One region of the Bradyrhizobium sp. NBAIM18 genome, then DNA from elsewhere that is predicted to be linked to it. Evidence: predicted binding sites of a transcription regulator. Region 1 holds the regulator's gene; the other holds the start of a gene.
The links. Region 1 encodes LexA, which represses DNA repair genes until DNA is damaged. Its sites were predicted from a motif close to TGTTCNNNNTGTGTTCNG; they were not measured.
Positions count from the first base shown of each region.

Region 2: the regulator LexA is predicted to act here: its motif matches at 4,659-4,676, upstream of recA (recombinase RecA).

Region 1 is NZ_JADYVO010000007.1:163,540-172,008, forward strand. It holds gene I6F17_RS17930 (EAL domain-containing protein) at 1-1,557, shown strand, start outside; gene I6F17_RS17935 (S41 family peptidase) at 1,639-2,973, opposite strand; gene I6F17_RS17940 (alpha-hydroxy acid oxidase) at 3,276-4,409, shown strand; gene I6F17_RS17945 (HAD family phosphatase) at 4,438-5,061, shown strand; gene I6F17_RS17950 (hypothetical protein) at 5,220-5,423, shown strand; gene glp (gephyrin-like molybdotransferase Glp) at 5,643-6,851, shown strand; gene lexA (transcriptional repressor LexA) at 7,028-7,729, shown strand; gene I6F17_RS17965 (hypothetical protein) at 8,119-8,469, shown strand, end outside.
Region 2 is NZ_JADYVO010000004.1:452,367-460,835, forward strand. It holds gene gcvP (aminomethyl-transferring glycine dehydrogenase) at 1-2,255, shown strand, start outside; gene I6F17_RS12655 (hypothetical protein) at 2,385-3,380, opposite strand; gene recA (recombinase RecA) at 3,479-4,567, opposite strand; gene I6F17_RS12665 (hypothetical protein) at 4,892-5,092, shown strand; gene I6F17_RS12670 (hypothetical protein) at 5,246-5,416, shown strand; gene I6F17_RS12675 (DUF2798 domain-containing protein) at 5,938-6,189, opposite strand; gene I6F17_RS12680 (hypothetical protein) at 6,460-6,714, opposite strand; gene I6F17_RS12685 (hypothetical protein) at 6,813-7,109, opposite strand; gene I6F17_RS12690 (PaaI family thioesterase) at 7,472-7,936, shown strand; gene I6F17_RS12695 (HdeA family protein) at 8,051-8,344, opposite strand.

The DNA.
Region 1 (8,469 bases):
GACATCATCGCCCATCGCAAGACGACCGGCTCGTTTACCGGCGACGTCGATGCCTACGTCGCGCGCGTCCTGAAGGACATCCATCTCCGCAACTCCATGGTGGTCGATACCGCCGACGGCCGTTCGATCCACATCCTCAACGAGCCGCTCGCGGATGGCGGCTGGGTGGCGACCCACGAGGACATCACGGAGCGCCGGCGCATCGAGGAGCGCATCACCCATCTCGCCCATTACGACGCACTGACTGACCTGCCCAACCGCGCCATGTTTCACGAGCATCTGCGGCAGGAGCTGGCCGCGGCCCGCGACGGCGAGCAGACCGCGGTGCATTACATCGACATCGACGAGTTCAAGGGCGTCAACGACGCGTTCGGCCATCTCGTCGGCGACGAGCTGTTGAAATCGATCGCGACGAACCTCCGCCGCTGTGCCGGCCCGGCAGACTTCGTGGCGCGCCTTGGCGGCGACGAATTCGCCATCGTGCAAGGCGCGGTGACGTCGTTGGATCAGGTCAACGAGCTCGTCGCGCGCGTCTTCGAAACCATCCGCACGCCGATCGACTGCATGGGCCATCATCTCACCAGCGACGCCAGCATCGGCATCGCGCTCGCGCCGGAACACGGCACGGCGCTCGACCAGATTCTGAAGAACGCGGACATGGCAATGTACGCGGCCAAGTCCTCCGGACGCCACACCTACCGCTTCTTCGAGCCGGACATGGACGCCAAGGTCCGCGAACGCCGCCAGCTCGAGGGCGACCTGCGCCACGCCATCGCGCAAGGCGGCCGCGAAGGCGGGCTCGAGGTGTATTACCAGCCCTGCCTCGGCCTGAAAGACGACCGCATCACCGGCTGCGAGGCTTTGGTGCGCTGGCGCCATCCCGAGCGCGGCTGGGTCTCTCCCGCCGATTTCATCCCGATCGCCGAGGACACCGGCCTGATCAACGAGATCGGCGAATGGGTGCTGGCGACCGCGTGCCGGGACGCGGCAAGCTGGCCCGACGACATCCGTCTCGCCGTCAACGTCTCGCCGGTGCAGTTCAAGAGCGGCACGCTGGCGGTGAAGATCATGGCGGCGCTCGCCACGTCGAACCTGCCGGCGAGCCGACTCGAGCTCGAGATCACCGAGGCGGTCCTGATCCGCGACGACGATGCCGCGCTTGCGATCCTGCACCAGCTTCGTGCCATCGGCGTGCGCATCGCGCTCGACGATTTCGGCACCGGCTACTCGTCGCTGAGCTATCTGCACCGCTTCCCGTTCGACAAGATCAAGATCGACCGCTGCTTCGTCGAGGACATCGCCCGTCCCGACGGCTCCGCCAGCATCGTTCAGGCCGTCGTCAACCTGGCGGCCGCCCGTCGCATGACCACGACGGCCGAGGGTGTCGAGACCGAGGAGCAGCAGCGCCTGCTGCGCACGCTCGGCTGCTCCGAGATGCAGGGCTATCTGTTCAGCGCTGCCAAGCCGGCCGACAAGATGCTGGAGTTGTTCGCGCTGCACCGCAGCCGGCGCGCCCGGCGCGAAGGCAGCGAGAGCCGCCGCCGCGAGGTCGGTTAGGCCGAAACGGAGCTGCAAACGAAATCGCCCGGAAGCGGTCATCCGCTCCCGGGCGAAAGACGATCCGGAACTTCGTGAGATCTAGTTCGGCACTGCAGACTTCGTCGCTGGCTTGGCCGCGACGGCATTTGCCGTAACGCCGTGGAGGAAGTCGTAGGCTGCGTGCAGAGCCTTGTCGTCCTTCTCTTCCGGCGGAACGTAGGACTGCGATCCGGTCTGCTCGGTGCCGTCGGCCGACAGATGCCCGCGCATCTGGGATTCCGCCATGGTGTCCATCCGCCCCTTCAGCTCGGGCGGCACGTCCTGGAGGATCTCGATGTCGGGCGCGATGCCCTGGGCCTGGATCGAGCGGCCCGACGGCGTGTAGTAGCGCGCCGTGGTCAGCGCCAGCGCGCCATTGCCAGAGCCGAGCGGAATGATGGTCTGCACCGAGCCCTTGCCGAACGATCGCGTGCCGATCAACGTCGCGCGCTTGTGGTCGTGCAGCGCACCGGCAACGATCTCCGAGGCCGAGGCCGAGCCGCCGTTGATCAGCACCACGATCGGCTTGCCCTTGGTGAGATCGCCACCATGGGCGGTGAAGCGCTGGGTTTCTTCCGGAGAGCGGCCGCGTGTCGAAACGACTTCGCCACGCTGCAGGAAGGCGCTCGACACCGACACGGCCTGGTCGAGCAGGCCGCCCGGATTGTTGCGCAGGTCAACCACGTAGCCGGCGAGCTTCTCCGGCGGGACCTGCTTGGAGACCGAGGCGATCGCCTTCTTCAGGGCGTCGGTGGTCTGCTCGTTGAACGAGGTGATGCGGATATAGCCGATGTCGCCGTTCTCGACGCGGAAGCGCACCGGACGCACATGGATGATCTCGCGCGTGATCGCAACCTCGAGCGGCGCATCCGCACCCTTGCGGATGATGGTCAGCTTGGTCTTGGTGTCGACCGGTCCCTTCATCTTGTTGACCGCCTGCTCGAGCGTCATGCCCTGCACGGCCTCGCCGTCGATCTTGCCGATGAGGTCGCCGGACATGATGCCGGCCTTCGAAGCCGGCGTGTCGTCGATCGGGGAGACGACCTTGACGAGACCATCCTCCATCGTGACCTCGATGCCGAGTCCGCCGAACTCGCCGGACGTGGTCTCCTGCATCTCGGTCCAGGCCTTGGCGTTCATGTAGCGCGAATGCGGGTCGAGCGAGGTCACCATGCCGGTGATCGCCCCCTCGATCAGCTTGGCATTGTCCGGCTTCTCGACATAGCTGGCCTTGACCCGCTCGAACACGGCGCCGAACAGATTGAGTTGGGAATAAGCATCATTCGCGCCCACTGCCGCCCGCGCCGCCCATACGCCGCCCTGCGGGCTGGCTACCAAAAGGGTCAGGCACGCTCCCGTGAGCGCGCCCAGGGGGAACAGCAGGGTTTTCCGCATGAAGGTGCCTTTTGCTTGGCGTTTCTCTTGAGGCTGGGAGACGCCATGCAAATGGCGATCCAGTCCATCTCTCACAATACCATTCTGGTTTCTTCAAGGCCGGGATGCCGCGCTGGCGGGTACACCGAAGAAATCTCTTCGCCTTGGCCTAAACTTTTGGCAACGTTCCGAAACTGTTTCGAAGCAACACGACACCGGTCCGGGCCGCCCACGCTTCGCAGCTATGCGATTTTAGGATGGTTTTGGAGGGCCGGACGCGATAGGCGATGGCGACAAGACTTCAAATTCTCGGGAGGACAACAATGAATGAAGCGCCCCGCATCCGGCCGGAACGGAACGTCGAGCTCGGCGCCAGCGACGAGCCGTTCCAGAACCTGCACGAGTTCATCCGGAAGGCGCGCGCCAACCTCAACCAGAATGCCTGGGACTACATCGTCGGCGCCGCCGAGACCGAGACCACGATGCGGCGCAACCGCATGGCGCTCGACGAGATCGCCTTCCGCCCGCGCGTGCTGCGCGATGTGCGCAGGATCGACGGCAGCGTCGAGCAGTTCGGCCGCAAGCTGCGTCTGCCGGTGGTGCTGGCTCCCGTCGGCGCACTCGAGATCTTCGATCCGGATGGCGCGGCGAGCGTCGCGCGCGCTGCGGGCAGGTTCGGCGCGGCGCACATGCTGAGCTCGGTGTCCGAGCCCGGCCTCGAGACGACCGCCGAGGCTGCCCCCGATGCACTGCGTCTCTATCAACTCTATGTCCGCGGCGACGATGCCTTCGTCGCCGACGTCGTCAGCCGGGCCGAGAAGAACGCCTATGCCGCCTTCTGCCTGACCGTCGACACCGCCCATTACAGCCGTCGTGAACGTGACATCGCCAAGCGCTACGTTCGCGAGAGCCGCCTGCGCGCCACCGGCGGCGATTTCCAGAAGGGCCTGGAGTGGCGGACCGTGAAGATGATCAAGGACACGTTCAAAATTCCGCTGATCCTCAAGGGTATCGCCACGGCCGAGGATGCGCAGATCGCGCTCGATCACGGCGTCGAGTGGATCTACGTCTCCAACCATGGCGGACGCCAGCTCGACCACGGCCGCGGCGCCATGCACGTGCTGCCGGAGATCGTCGACGCCGTGAAGGGCCGCGCCAGGATCATGGTCGACGGCGGCTTTTGCCGCGGCACCGACATCGTCAAGGCGATCGCGGCGGGCGCCGACCTCGTCGGCATCGGCCGGCTGCAATGCTGGGCGCTGGCGGCAGCCGGCGAAGCCGGCGTCGCGCGGATGCTGGAGTTGCTTGAAGACGAGGTGCTGCGCTGCCTCGGCCTCCTGGGCGCCACCTCATTCGCCGAGATCGACAAATCCTGCCTGCATCCGGCGGCCGCCACCAACGCGCCCAGCGTGTTCAGCGCGTTCCCGCTGTTCGACCACGAGCCCTATCGTTACTGACGCGCCATACCGAAGTGAAAAGGACGCAATGACATCGCTCTCTCCCGGCAGCGCGGATGCGCTGCTGTTCGACCTCGGGCGCGTTGTGCTCGACATCGACTTCTCCAAGGCGATCGCCTGCTGGGCGGGACATGCCGGCTGCCAGCCCGAGGCCATCATCGCGCGCTATGTGCGCGACGAGGCCTACCGGTTGCATGAGATGGGCAAGATCAGCGATGCGGACTATTTCGCCTCGCTGCGGTCCTCGCTCGGGATCGGCATCTCGGATGCGCAATTCCTGGAAGGCTGGAACGCGATTTTCGCCGGCGAGATGCCTGATATCGCCGAGCTGCTGCCGCGCGCGGCGAAGCAGATGCCGCTCTACGCCTTCTCCAACACCAATCGGCCGCACGTCGACCATTTCTCGAAGGAATATGCCGGTCTGCTCGGCCATTTCCGCGAGCTGTATCTGTCCTCCAGCATCGGCCTGCGCAAACCGGATGCCGAGGCCTTCGACCATGTCGTGGCGGCGATCGGCGTGCCGGCCGAGCGCATCGTGTTCTTCGACGACCTCGCCGAGAACATCGAGGGAGCGCGGGCGCGCGGGTTGACCGCCGTGCATGTCACCTCGCCGCGTGATGTCGGGAACGCATTGAAAGCACTGGGGATCTGAGCCGCGGGAAAGCCCGGAGCGCGCTCACTTGCCGGAACAAAAACTGCTGAAAATGTGGAACCTGATCACTTTGTGCATTTTTATACAGAGTTCCGGGAACGGAATACCACCCTTCGGACTCATGAGTCCGTTGGGACTTCTACATTGGACTGATCGACGTGCTGGGCAAGACCTATCTCACCAAGCAAGCCTCTCTCCTGCTCGAATTCGCCAGAACCACCTCGGATTCTGACCTCTCCGCCAAGCTGATCAGCAAGGCCGCCGACCTAAAATCCCAGGCGGACCCGCTGCCGGACAAGGATCAGGGTCCCAAGCCGCCCGACGTCGCGGACATCAGTCCGGGCGATCCGACGGGGCGTTGAACGATGTTGGCCGTGGCGCTCGTCATTCTCGTCCTTGCCATGGCAATCCTCGTTCCGGTCTGTCTCGCCTTCCGCATCATGACGCGGCAGAGTTGAGCCGACCTCCTCCACCCCGCGATCACGCAGGATAAATCATCCCGCGTGCTGCTTTGCCTCACGCCTGCACTCGGCTAGAACTCTCGCCGCCCATTGACTGATGTGCTCAGCAGGAGTTCGCCCGTGGCCCTGATGCCGGTTTCTGACGCGCTTGCCGCGGTGCTGGCCGGCGTCGAGCCGCTGGCTGAACAGATGGTTTGCCTCGACGAGGCCTACCATCGTGTGCTCGCCCGCGATGTAGCGGCGCGGCGCACGCAGCCGCCGGAGGCGATGTCGGCGATGGACGGCTATGCCGTGCGCACGGCCGACGCGGCAAACGATTCGAGGTTGACCGTCGTCGGCGAGGTCGCGGCGGGCCGGCCGTTCGCGGGAAGCGTCGGCCCCGGCGAAGCCGTGCGGATCTTCACCGGCGGCGTCGTTCCCGACGGCGCCGATGCCGTCGTGATCCAGGAGGACACGGCTGCCGACGGCAAACATGTCACGATCAAGGAAGCCGCCATTTTCGGCCGGCACATCCGCCCTGCAGGCGTCGACTTCCGCGAAGGCGACGTGCTGCTGCGCAAGGGAATCCGCCTCACCGAGCGCGATCTCGCCCTCGCCGCCGGAATGAATCATCCGCATCTCGCCATCATCCGCCGCCCGAGGGTTGCCGTTCTCGCCACCGGCGACGAGCTCGTGATGCCGGGCACCACGCCTGGTCGCGGCCAGATCGTCTATTCCAACGGCTATGCCCTGCATGCGCTCGCCCGCAGCGAGGGCGCCGAGACCATCGACCTCGGAATTGCCGCCGATACACTGGAGGCGACGTCCGCCGGCATCCGCCGCGCGCGCGAGAGCGGCGCCGACATCCTGATCACGACCGGCGGTGCCTCGGTCGGCGACCACGACCTGGTCCAGCAGGCGCTCAAGGGCGAAGGCATCGCGATGGCGTTCTGGAAGATCGCGATCCGGCCGGGCAAGCCGATGATGCACGGTCGGATAGGCGCGATGCGCGTGATTGGCCTGCCCGGCAATCCCGTGTCGTCCTACGTGTGCGCCTTCCTGTTCATGGTCCCCTTGATTCGCGCCCTGTCGGGCCGTTCAGCGATTCATCATCGGCGCGAGCGCGCCGTGCTGGGCCGCGATCTCGCCGCCAACGACCAGCGCGAGGACTATCTGCGTGCGCGGCTGGAGGAGCGCGACGACGGCACGCGCGTCGCCCTTCCGGTCAGCCATCAGGACTCCTCCCTTCTTGCGAATCTCGCTGCGGCACAGGTACTTCTGGTGCGCGCACCGTTCGCGCCGAAGGCCGAGGCCGGCACGCCTTGCGAGGTGCTCCGGCTGCCCGTCTGAGCCGCCCAGCCACACGCATTCCGCGAGCTTGGCCGCGTTCACCATAAATTAAGCAGTTGCGGAACACATATCGAACATATAGTGTCCGTTCATGATTTGTTTCGAGGATGTAGCGGCTTAGTGCCGGCTTCATCGTGTCGGAATCGAACGACATCAACCGGGGGACTTTGGTCGAGATGTTGACGCGCAAACAATACGAGCTTCTGCGGTTCATCAGCGAACGTCTGAAGGAAAGCGGCGTGCCGCCGTCCTTCGACGAGATGAAGGATGCGCTCGACCTGCGCTCGAAGTCAGGCATCCATCGCCTGATCACTGCGCTCGAGGAGCGCGGCTTCATTCGCCGCCTGCCCAACCGCGCCCGTGCCATCGAGGTGATCAAGCTGCCCGAGCTCCAGGCCGCCGCCGGCAATCGCCGTGGCTTCACCCCGAGCGTGATCGAGGGCAATCTCGGCAAGGTGCGCGCGAGCTCCAGCCCGCCTGCGGACGAGGGCGAGCGCCCCGTCGCGGTGCCCGTGATGGGCCGCATCGCCGCCGGCACGCCGATCGAGGCGCTGCAGACCCGCAGCCATACCATCAGCGTGCCGCCGGACATGCTCGGCTCGGGCGAGCACTACGCGCTCGAAGTGCGCGGCGATTCGATGGTCGAGGCCGGCATCCTCGACGGCGACATGGCGCTGATCCAGCGCAACGAGACCGCCAATACCGGCGACATCGTGGTGGCATTGATCGACGACGAGGAGGCCACGCTCAAGCGCTTCCGCCGCCGCGGCGCCTCGATCGCGCTCGAGCCCGCCAATGCCGCCTACGAGGTCCGCATTCTTCCGCCGAACCGCGTGAAGATCCAGGGCAAGCTGATCGGGCTTTACCGGAAGTACTGATACCGAAAGCATCCAGCGCCGCGCGCGCTTCGATCGGTATCGTCGATCCAGGATTGGAGCGGAGGTTTGTCCGCTCCGGCCGGATGGTTTGTCTGGTTCTGCGCCAGCTGTCCGGTCCATCTTCCCGCGCGACATTCGCCCGTGCAGGCGCGCAGCAATCTCCCTCTGCTTCGCCGGTAGAGTTGTGCCGGCAGTGCTGATAGCTGCGGCCAAATGCAAGGACGCGAGGTTTGTTCCTATCGAATCCGGGAAAGATAATGTGATCGCGTGCTGCGAACGCGAGCCGCAGATTTGCCCATAACCGAGCAGAGCGTTGTATGCTTCCACTCTGATAGAGGCCTGCGCCTCGAAAGAGACGCGGGTCGCTATCCCAGCATGAGGAGCACCCGATGTGTGACTACAGCCTGCATGCCGTCGCGACGCGCCCCGCCGAAGTCGGCGAGACGATCGTCACGACAACCTTCCGCGGCACCTCGACGCGCGGCTTCGCTTCCGAAGCCGATCCCTCCGTCGCGGTCTGTCTCCTGCCGGGGACGGAGCTCGCTTTCGCCGACAACGTCCGCTACGACAACCGCTGGATCTGGACGCGCACCGTGAACTCTCGCGTCGGCAAGTTCGGCAAGATCGACCCGCACATTCCCGATCGCCATCATGACGCGATCGAATTCCCCGACGGCAAATACGTGCTGGTGACGCAGCTCGTCGAAGGCCAGCGCGCGACCGTGCTGCAATTGCCGGTG
Region 2 (8,469 bases), on a different contig from region 1:
CCGATCTCGACAAAGCGGACGTGCTCGGCGCGCTGCTGCAATATCCCGGCAGCTCCGGCGCGTTGCGCGACCTCAGGCCTGCGATCGCGGCGCTGAAGACCAAGGGCGCACTTGCGATCGTCGCCGCGGACCTCCTGGCGCTGACGCTGCTCGCCTCGCCTGGCGAGCTCGGGGCCGACATCGCCATCGGCTCGGCGCAGCGCTTCGGCGTGCCGATGGGCTATGGCGGCCCGCACGCCGCCTATATGGCGGTGCGCGATGCGCTGAAGCGCTCGCTGCCCGGCCGCATCGTCGGCCTGTCCGTCGATTCGCGCGGTGCGCCGGCCTATCGTCTCGCGCTGCAGACCCGCGAGCAGCACATCCGCCGCGAGAAGGCGACCTCCAACATCTGCACCGCGCAGGTGCTGCTCGCCGTGATCGCCTCGATGTATGCGGTCTATCACGGCCCCGAGGGCCTTTCGCAGATCGCACGCAATGTGCATCGCCGCGCCGCCGTGCTCGCGACCGGCTTGCGCAAGCTCGGCTTTGCGCCTGACAGCGAGAACTTCTTCGACACGCTCAGCGTCGATGCCGGCGGCAAGCGCGAGGAGATCGTCGCGCGCGCGCTCGCCGAGAAGATCAATCTCGGCGTCGGTGATACCGCGCTTCGCATCGCGCTCGACGAGACCACGACGCCTGCGACGGTCGAAGCGGTCTGGCGCGCCTTCGGCGGCAAGCTCACCTATGCCGAGATCGACGCCGAGACGCGCGAGGCGCTGCCGGACGAATTGAAGCGCGCTACGGCCTTCCTGACCCATCCGGTGTTCCATGCGCATCGCTCGGAGACCGAGATGCTGCGCTACATGCGCAAGCTCTCAGACCGCGACCTCGCGCTCGACCGCGCCATGATCCCGCTGGGATCCTGCACCATGAAGCTGAACGCGACCACCGAGATGATGCCGCTGACCTGGCCGGAATTCGGCTCGCTGCATCCGTTCGCCCCGCGCGAGCAGGCACGCGGCTATCACGCGCTGTTTGCGCGGCTGGAAAAATGGCTGTGCGACATCACCGGCTATGACGCGATCTCGCTGCAGCCGAATTCGGGCGCGCAGGGCGAATATGCCGGGCTTTTGGCGATCCGTGGCTATCACGCCGCGCGCGGACAGGGCCATCGCAAGATTTGCCTGATCCCCTCCTCCGCCCACGGCACCAATCCGGCCTCGGCCGCGATGGTCGGCATGGATGTCGTGGTGGTGTCTTGCGAGAAGAACGGCGACGTCGATGTCAATGATCTCCGCGCCAAGGCGGAGAAGCATGCGAACGACCTCGCCGCGGTCATGATCACCTATCCCTCGACCCACGGCGTGTTCGAGGAGCACATTCGCGAGATCTGCGACATCGTGCACGGCCATGGCGGCCAGGTGTATCTCGACGGGGCCAACCTCAATGCGCAGGTCGGCCTTTCCAGGCCCGGCGATTACGGCGCCGACGTCAGCCATCTGAACCTGCACAAGACCTTCTGCATCCCGCATGGCGGCGGCGGTCCCGGCATGGGCCCGATCGGCGTCAAGGCGCATCTCGCGCCGTTCCTCCCTGGCCACCCCGCGACGAAGGCAGACGCCCCGGTCGGTCCGGTCTCGGCCGCGCCGTTCGGTTCGGCCTCGATCCTCACCATCTCCTACATCTACATCCTGATGATGGGCGGTGAGGGCCTGAAGCGCGCCACCGAGATCGCGATCCTCAACGCCAATTACATCGCAGCGCGCCTCGATCCGCACTTCCCGGTGCTCTACAAGAACGAGAAGGGCCGCGTCGCGCATGAGTGCATCGTCGATCCCCGTCCGCTAAAAACGACGAGTGGCGTCACCGTCGACGACATTGCAAAGCGCCTGATCGATTACGGCTTCCACGCCCCGACCATGAGCTTTCCCGTGCCGGGCACGCTGATGATCGAGCCGACCGAGTCGGAATCCAAGGCGGAGCTGGATCGCTTTTGCGACGCCATGATCGCGATCCGCAAGGAGATCGCCGAGGTCGAGGCCGGCCGCTTTGAGATCGCAGCCTCGCCCCTGCGCCACGCTCCGCACACCGTGCACGACATCGCCGACGACGATTGGAAGCGCGCTTACACCCGCACGGAGGGTTGCTTCCCCGACGGCGTCTCGCGCACCGACAAATATTGGTGCCCCGTGGGCCGCGTCGACAACGTCTACGGCGATCGCAACCTCGTGTGCTCCTGCCCGCCGGTGAGCGATTACGCAGAAGCTGCGGAGTAGGATGTGTAGGGTGGGTTAGCCTCGCGGCTGCGCAAAGCGCAGTCCGCGACGCGTAACCCACCACTTCTGCGTCCGCTGAACCGAACGGTGGTGGACTACGCCTTCGGCCCTACGGCACTGCGTGCGCCGCTAAGGCGCAATCAGCAACCGGCTTTTGCGATCCCACCGCCACAGCCGTTCATTGGTGAGCAGCGTGCCGCCCCACCAACGTCGAATCGGATTGTGGCGACGGAAATCTTCGCGGCCTTCCAGAACCGCTTTGCCAAATTCGGTCAGCGACAACCGGCTCCGACGATAGGCGGCGTTGCGACCTCGCGCATCGTGCGGGGCGAGCGTCGCGAGTTTCGGATCGAGACCTGCCACCGCCGGCATCGGGCCCGACGCAAGCCCTTCGAGCAACGGACCCAGCTCCCACTGGTCGAACACGCGCGTTTCGAGCAGCCCGCCCGGCTGAAACAGTTCTTTTGTACGGTTGTGCCCCCTTGCAATCAGCTCGATAAGCCGCGCCTCCGTCGCACCCAATCCGGTGATTGGTGACGGCAGTTCAGCTAGCAACGCTTCCAGAGCCGGCTTCAGGAAAGGTAGCCTGGGTAAATCCCTTGTCAGCAACCCGAAGCAAAGTTCAGGCGTCGGCGCCCGATACGCCTCCCAGGCCATGTTGGCTATCTCGAAGTCGCACTCTGCGATCTCCGATTCCCGCACCGTACGATCGCGAAGTTGCGGGCCGTCCGCTTCGCGCAGATCGAAATTGACCCGTCGCAGTCTCAGACAATGGGTGATCGATGGATGGGACCGCAAATAGTCCAGGATCCAGATCAGTTGCAATTGACTGTTAGGCTCAGGGTCGAACCACAGCTCGATGAACTCGACGCCATAGGTCTCGCAAAACCAAACCAGGCCAGTCTCCTTGTGCGCGAGACCGGTCTGAGGCAACCGGCCAACAAGATCGGACCACCGCACCTCCGGATCGCCCCTGTAATAGCCTCCCGTAAGATAGTCCTCGAGGTGGTGCGACGTAGGCAACGGCCCCCAAACGAACCGAAAGATCAACGGGACGACCATGTCAGCACGACCGGCATAGGTGAGACCAACGCCGGACGAACTAGTCAGAATCACACGCTTCATCGTCGACGCGCCCTCACGCAACACGAAACGGGCACCGAAGACGTCGGCAACTCAACGTCCTCAGTGCCCGCTCCTCGCGAAAAATTTCGCGTTAGGTCCTACTCGTCCGCCGGCTCCTCGCCGTCGGCGTCGCGCTCCGGCGTGCCGGCCAGGATCTGCTCGGCGATCAGGCCGGAGTTCTGGCGGATCGCGGTCTCGATCTTGGCGGTGATATCGGGGTTGCCCTTGAGGAACGCCTTCGCGTTCTCGCGGCCCTGGCCGAGGCGCTGGCTGTCATAGGAGAACCAGGCGCCCGACTTCTCGACGATGCCGGCCTTGACGCCGAGATCGAGGATCTCGCCCATCTTGGAGACGCCCTCGCCGTACATGATGTCGAACTCGACCTGCTTGAACGGCGGCGCCAGCTTGTTCTTGACCACCTTGACGCGCGTGGTGTTGCCGACCACCTCGTCGCGCTCCTTGATCGCGCCGATGCGGCGGATGTCGAGGCGGACGGAGGCGTAGAATTTCAGCGCATTGCCGCCGGTGGTGGTTTCCGGCGAGCCGTACATCACACCGATCTTCATGCGGATCTGGTTGATGAAGATCACCATGGTGTTGGATTTGTTGATGGAGGCCGTCAGCTTGCGCAGCGCCTGGCTCATCAGACGGGCCTGCAGGCCCGGCAGCGCATCGCCCATCTCGCCTTCGAGCTCGGCCTTCGGCACCAGCGCCGCGACCGAATCGACCACGAGAACATCGACGGCGCCCGAGCGCACCAGGGTGTCGCAGATCTCCAGCGCCTGCTCGCCGGTGTCGGGCTGCGAGATCAGGAGCTCGTCGATGTTGACGCCGAGCTTGCGGGCATAGACCGGATCGAGCGCGTGCTCGGCATCGATGAAGGCGCAGATGCCACCCTTCTTCTGCGCTTCCGCCACCGTATGCAGCGCCAGCGTGGTCTTGCCCGAGGATTCCGGCCCGTAGATCTCGACGATGCGTCCCTTGGGCAGGCCGCCGATGCCGAGCGCGATATCGAGCCCGAGCGAGCCGGAGGACACCGCCTCGATGTCCATGGAGCGGTCGTTCTTGCCGAGCTTCATCACCGAGCCCTTGCCGAACTGCCGCTCGATCTGGGAGAGCGCGGCGGCCAGAGCTTTACTCTTGTCCATGGAGGATCCTTCGACGATACGCAGGGCAGTTGCGGACATTGGGTCGTGCTCCTTATGGCGAGGATTCGCGTGAGGGACAAACGGTTGCGAGGCAGCTCGGCGATAAAAGCAATGTACCCTATTTGTTCTCAGTTCGCAATATGTTCTTTTGCGGATTTTGTCTTTCTAACTGGACCAACAGACAACGGAGCTGGTCGAACCTGCCATGCTGGATCGTCACGCCGTCCGCACTGAGTGCACAACTGAACAGACGCGGATCCGTTTCTGGATCCTAATGCATCATCACCGCGCGGACCGTGGCCACTATCGGTGATGAGACCGCTGACCTCGCGCTCCCGCCTCCTCGCACGGAAAGAGCGCGCCATGTTGAAGCGACGACGTTTCAAGCAGCAACTGACCCTTCAGGACCGGCTGTCGGCATGGGTGAAGCAGGTCCGCGAGCAGGCGTCCAAGCTACCTCCCGGGCCGGAGCGGGACGCGCTGCTCAAGAAGGCGCGCCAGGCCGACGTTGCCAATCATCTGAACGATTGGGTCAAATCGCCGGGGCTGCAGCCGCCGGAATAGCCGGGCCCGCACCGGTTCCTCAAACGACCCTGACCGACATCAACGACGCGCGACTGGGCGCCGTCATGTTTCCGTAATCCTGCGGCACCGAACCTTTTCGCGGTCTCGGGCCTTCTGTGGGGATGGGACCGCAACTTTTGGGGATCTCTGGTCATGACGAACAACGACACGCACCACGATACGCTGAGGCGAAAGCCGCTGCTGGACGCCGCCCACGAGGAGATGGTGAAGTTCGAGCGCAAGGAAAACGAGTTCCGCAAGAAGGACCGCGAAGAGCGCGCCGCCGAGCTCCATCTGCCGCTGAACGAGATCAAAGTTCATTAGGCGCCGCCAGGACCGCTGTCCGGAGCGGGCCAAGCCCGCCCGCGATGCGGCACTCCGCTCCGGTCCTTGGCCGGAACCTCCGATCGGGCATCGCCGGTCGGGGCGCCGCGACCGCGGATGCAGTAGGTAGCTAAATACTACCAGCGACCCATTGGCGAGCGATGAAATCGCCAGGACCCCTACTGTGCATGGGGTTGTTTTGCCACTTTTGCGAGGCAAGGCGGGCCGGCGCCGTCGATGGGACGGCCCGGCTGCTAGAGCACCGCCAGCAGAATCAGGCCTATCACCAGCACGACGAAGCCAGCCGCCGTCGCGGCGGCAAATGACCGCTCTACGTTATCCATATGATGCCACCCCGTTTCCGGCGGGCCACGTTTCCCCCATGGCTGCGCCGAACGGATAAAATCTTGCCGACGGGTGTGTCCGCAGTGGTGCGGACGGATGTCGAAATTGGGACCGGTACGGGGCCAGTGTGCGGCCTCGCGCGCCTGCTGTCGTCAGCAGCCGGCTAGCTCGCCCGGCTACCGGCCGGCGCGGGGCTCCCGCTCCTCCTGGGTCAGGCGCAGCGAGAAGGCGCGGATCGCGGGCGCCGCCAGCAGCACGACCGGCAGCATCGCGGCCCATGCGATCAGCCAGGACGCCATCCAGTGCCGCACGAACAGCATTGGGCTGCCGGCGGGAAAGCTGGCTACTCCTGCCGCGATCAGCGAGGTCAGACCGGATTGGATGATGCCGAAGACGAAATGCGAGTAGCGGCGGGGAATGCCGAGCATGAGGCGCCCATGGTTGCTTGCCGTGATCAGCAAGCAAGGCACATGCCGTTAACCTAAAGCGGATCCGGCGGCGCTGGTTGAACCCGCGCCTGCCGAACACATCGCGGCCGGGCTCCAGGAACTTTGTTCATGGTCGGAGAACCACGGAGCCCGCGGGCGACATTTTGCTTTCTGCGGAATATTGCGACGACCAACATGTTTGCAGGCGAGCTGAAGGCGATCGGGCGAAAGACGGCCTGAACCGTTTCGCGTTCTGCGTCATAGCGGGCGTCAGTCGGCGCTGGGCAGCCGACGCATGGTGAACTCGATATCGCCGCCGGGCAATTCGCGCCAGGTCTCGACCTCGCTCATATAGCCGGCCTTGGGGTAGCGGGCGAAGAAGGCCTGCGCCCGCTCCCGCGCCGCCGCCCGCGGCAGCGTGAAGGTCTCGCGCAGATAGCCGTCGCCGGCGGACTGGCCGGGCTTGCCGGCCGCCTTGCGCCGGCGCGCCATCCGCTCGGCGAGATCCCGCGGACGATCGGCCATGTCCTGCCTTCCTCTGCGCACTACGCTACGGACAATGTAGGGCGCGGGCCGGATCAAAAGGAGTCCTTCCGAGGAGCATTGTGCCTCCCCGGAACGGGTCAGTTGGCGGCCGTCCCGCTCTTGGCCTTCTTCGGCGCACTGGTCGCGGCCGACGCCTTCGGCGCCGCCGGCTGCTTCGGCTGTTCGGCGCGCATGCCGCCCCAGGGATCGCTGGACGCCTTGGTATCCGGAATCTTCTTCAGTGTTTCCTTGTAGGCCTTCTCACGTTCGGCCTCGATGGCCTTCTCCTCCGGCGACTTGCTCGGGGCATCCTGCATTAAATTGATGTTGGGCATTTGCGCGTAGGCAGGTCCCGCCAGCACGGCCAGCACCGCGGCCAAACGGAAAAGCTTCATCATCCACTCCTTAAGTCTTCCATGAGGCGCGGATCGCCCCGCGCCGTCTCATCCTCGTCAGCCCGGCACGACCCGGTGGCCGCTAGTGCCGATCCGATCGGCATGATTTGGGCGACTGCAGCCAATCGTCCCAGATCGGACCGCATTTGGTGCACCCGCTCAGCGCGAGACCGAGCAGGCCCATGCCAAAGACGAGGATACAGCGACGCAACATCATCCACCCCTACCCAAGCCAGGCATCATATCGGGCCAAGTCAGGCATTTTCAAGCCGAGGCGGCCGGCGCCAGACCGGGTGACTTTGCCTCGCCGATGCGCGCACAATGCGGCGAAACATCCGGCAACACAGGAGAGCGCGACAGCAATGCAAACGCAGCCAGAAGCCGAGTTCGGCCTCGCCGACGCCAGACGCATCCTCGGCGAGGTCTTTGCGCCCTGGGTCCAGGACCTCAACCTCGCGGTCGAGCGCATCGAGCATGTGCCGCGCGCGGACGTCCCGGATTGGCAGCCCGGCGCGCTGCTGCGCATGCCGTTTTCGGAGCGGCTGTGCCGCAATGGCGGCGTGGTCTGCGGCCAGGCCCTGATGGCGCTCGCCGATACCGCAATGGTGATCGCGATCCTCGCGGCCAATCGCGGCTACCGTCCCATGACCACGGTCGATCAGACCACGCATTTCATGCGCGCGATCGCCGCGTCCGACGTGCTGGCGGACGCGCGCGTGGTGCGGCTCGGGCGCACCATGAGCTTTGGCCGCGTCACGCTGCTCTCGGCCGCCGACGGCAAGCCGGCCGCGATGGTGTCGAGCGCGTTCGCGATGCTGCCGGGGTGAACGCGCCCTGAAAACAAGAGAGCCGCGCGAAGCGCAAGGCTCGACGCGGCTCTCGATGGAAATCGTGTCGGGACAGCAAGCGCGATCGCGCTTGCCGTCATTGCGACGGCAATGTCACTTGCCGAGGATCTCGTCGGCCGCAGTGACGACGCTGACGGTCGGATTCTTTCCGCAATAGGCGCCGAACTTCTTGGCATTCTCGATGAAGACGTCGGTGTCGATGATCGCGTTGTCCTCGTCGCCCTTGTACCAGCCGTCCATCCAGGTCAGCACGACGCCGATGTTGTCCTCGCCGCTCTCGAGGAACTGCTTGCAGGTCATGGTCGAGAGGTCCCACTTGACGGCGTGGGCGGGCATCGAGGCCAGCGAGAGCGCTGCGGCGAACAAAATCGAAAGCGAAGTCTTCATCAATATCTCCATCGGCGCGTCGCACCATAAAGGAAAGGCACTTGTATAGGCTCTTTGGGCAGGTTCGTGGGAGCGGCTCGCCGCTCCAACGTCGTAAACAAAGCCTGAAACGCCGTGCAAGTAGC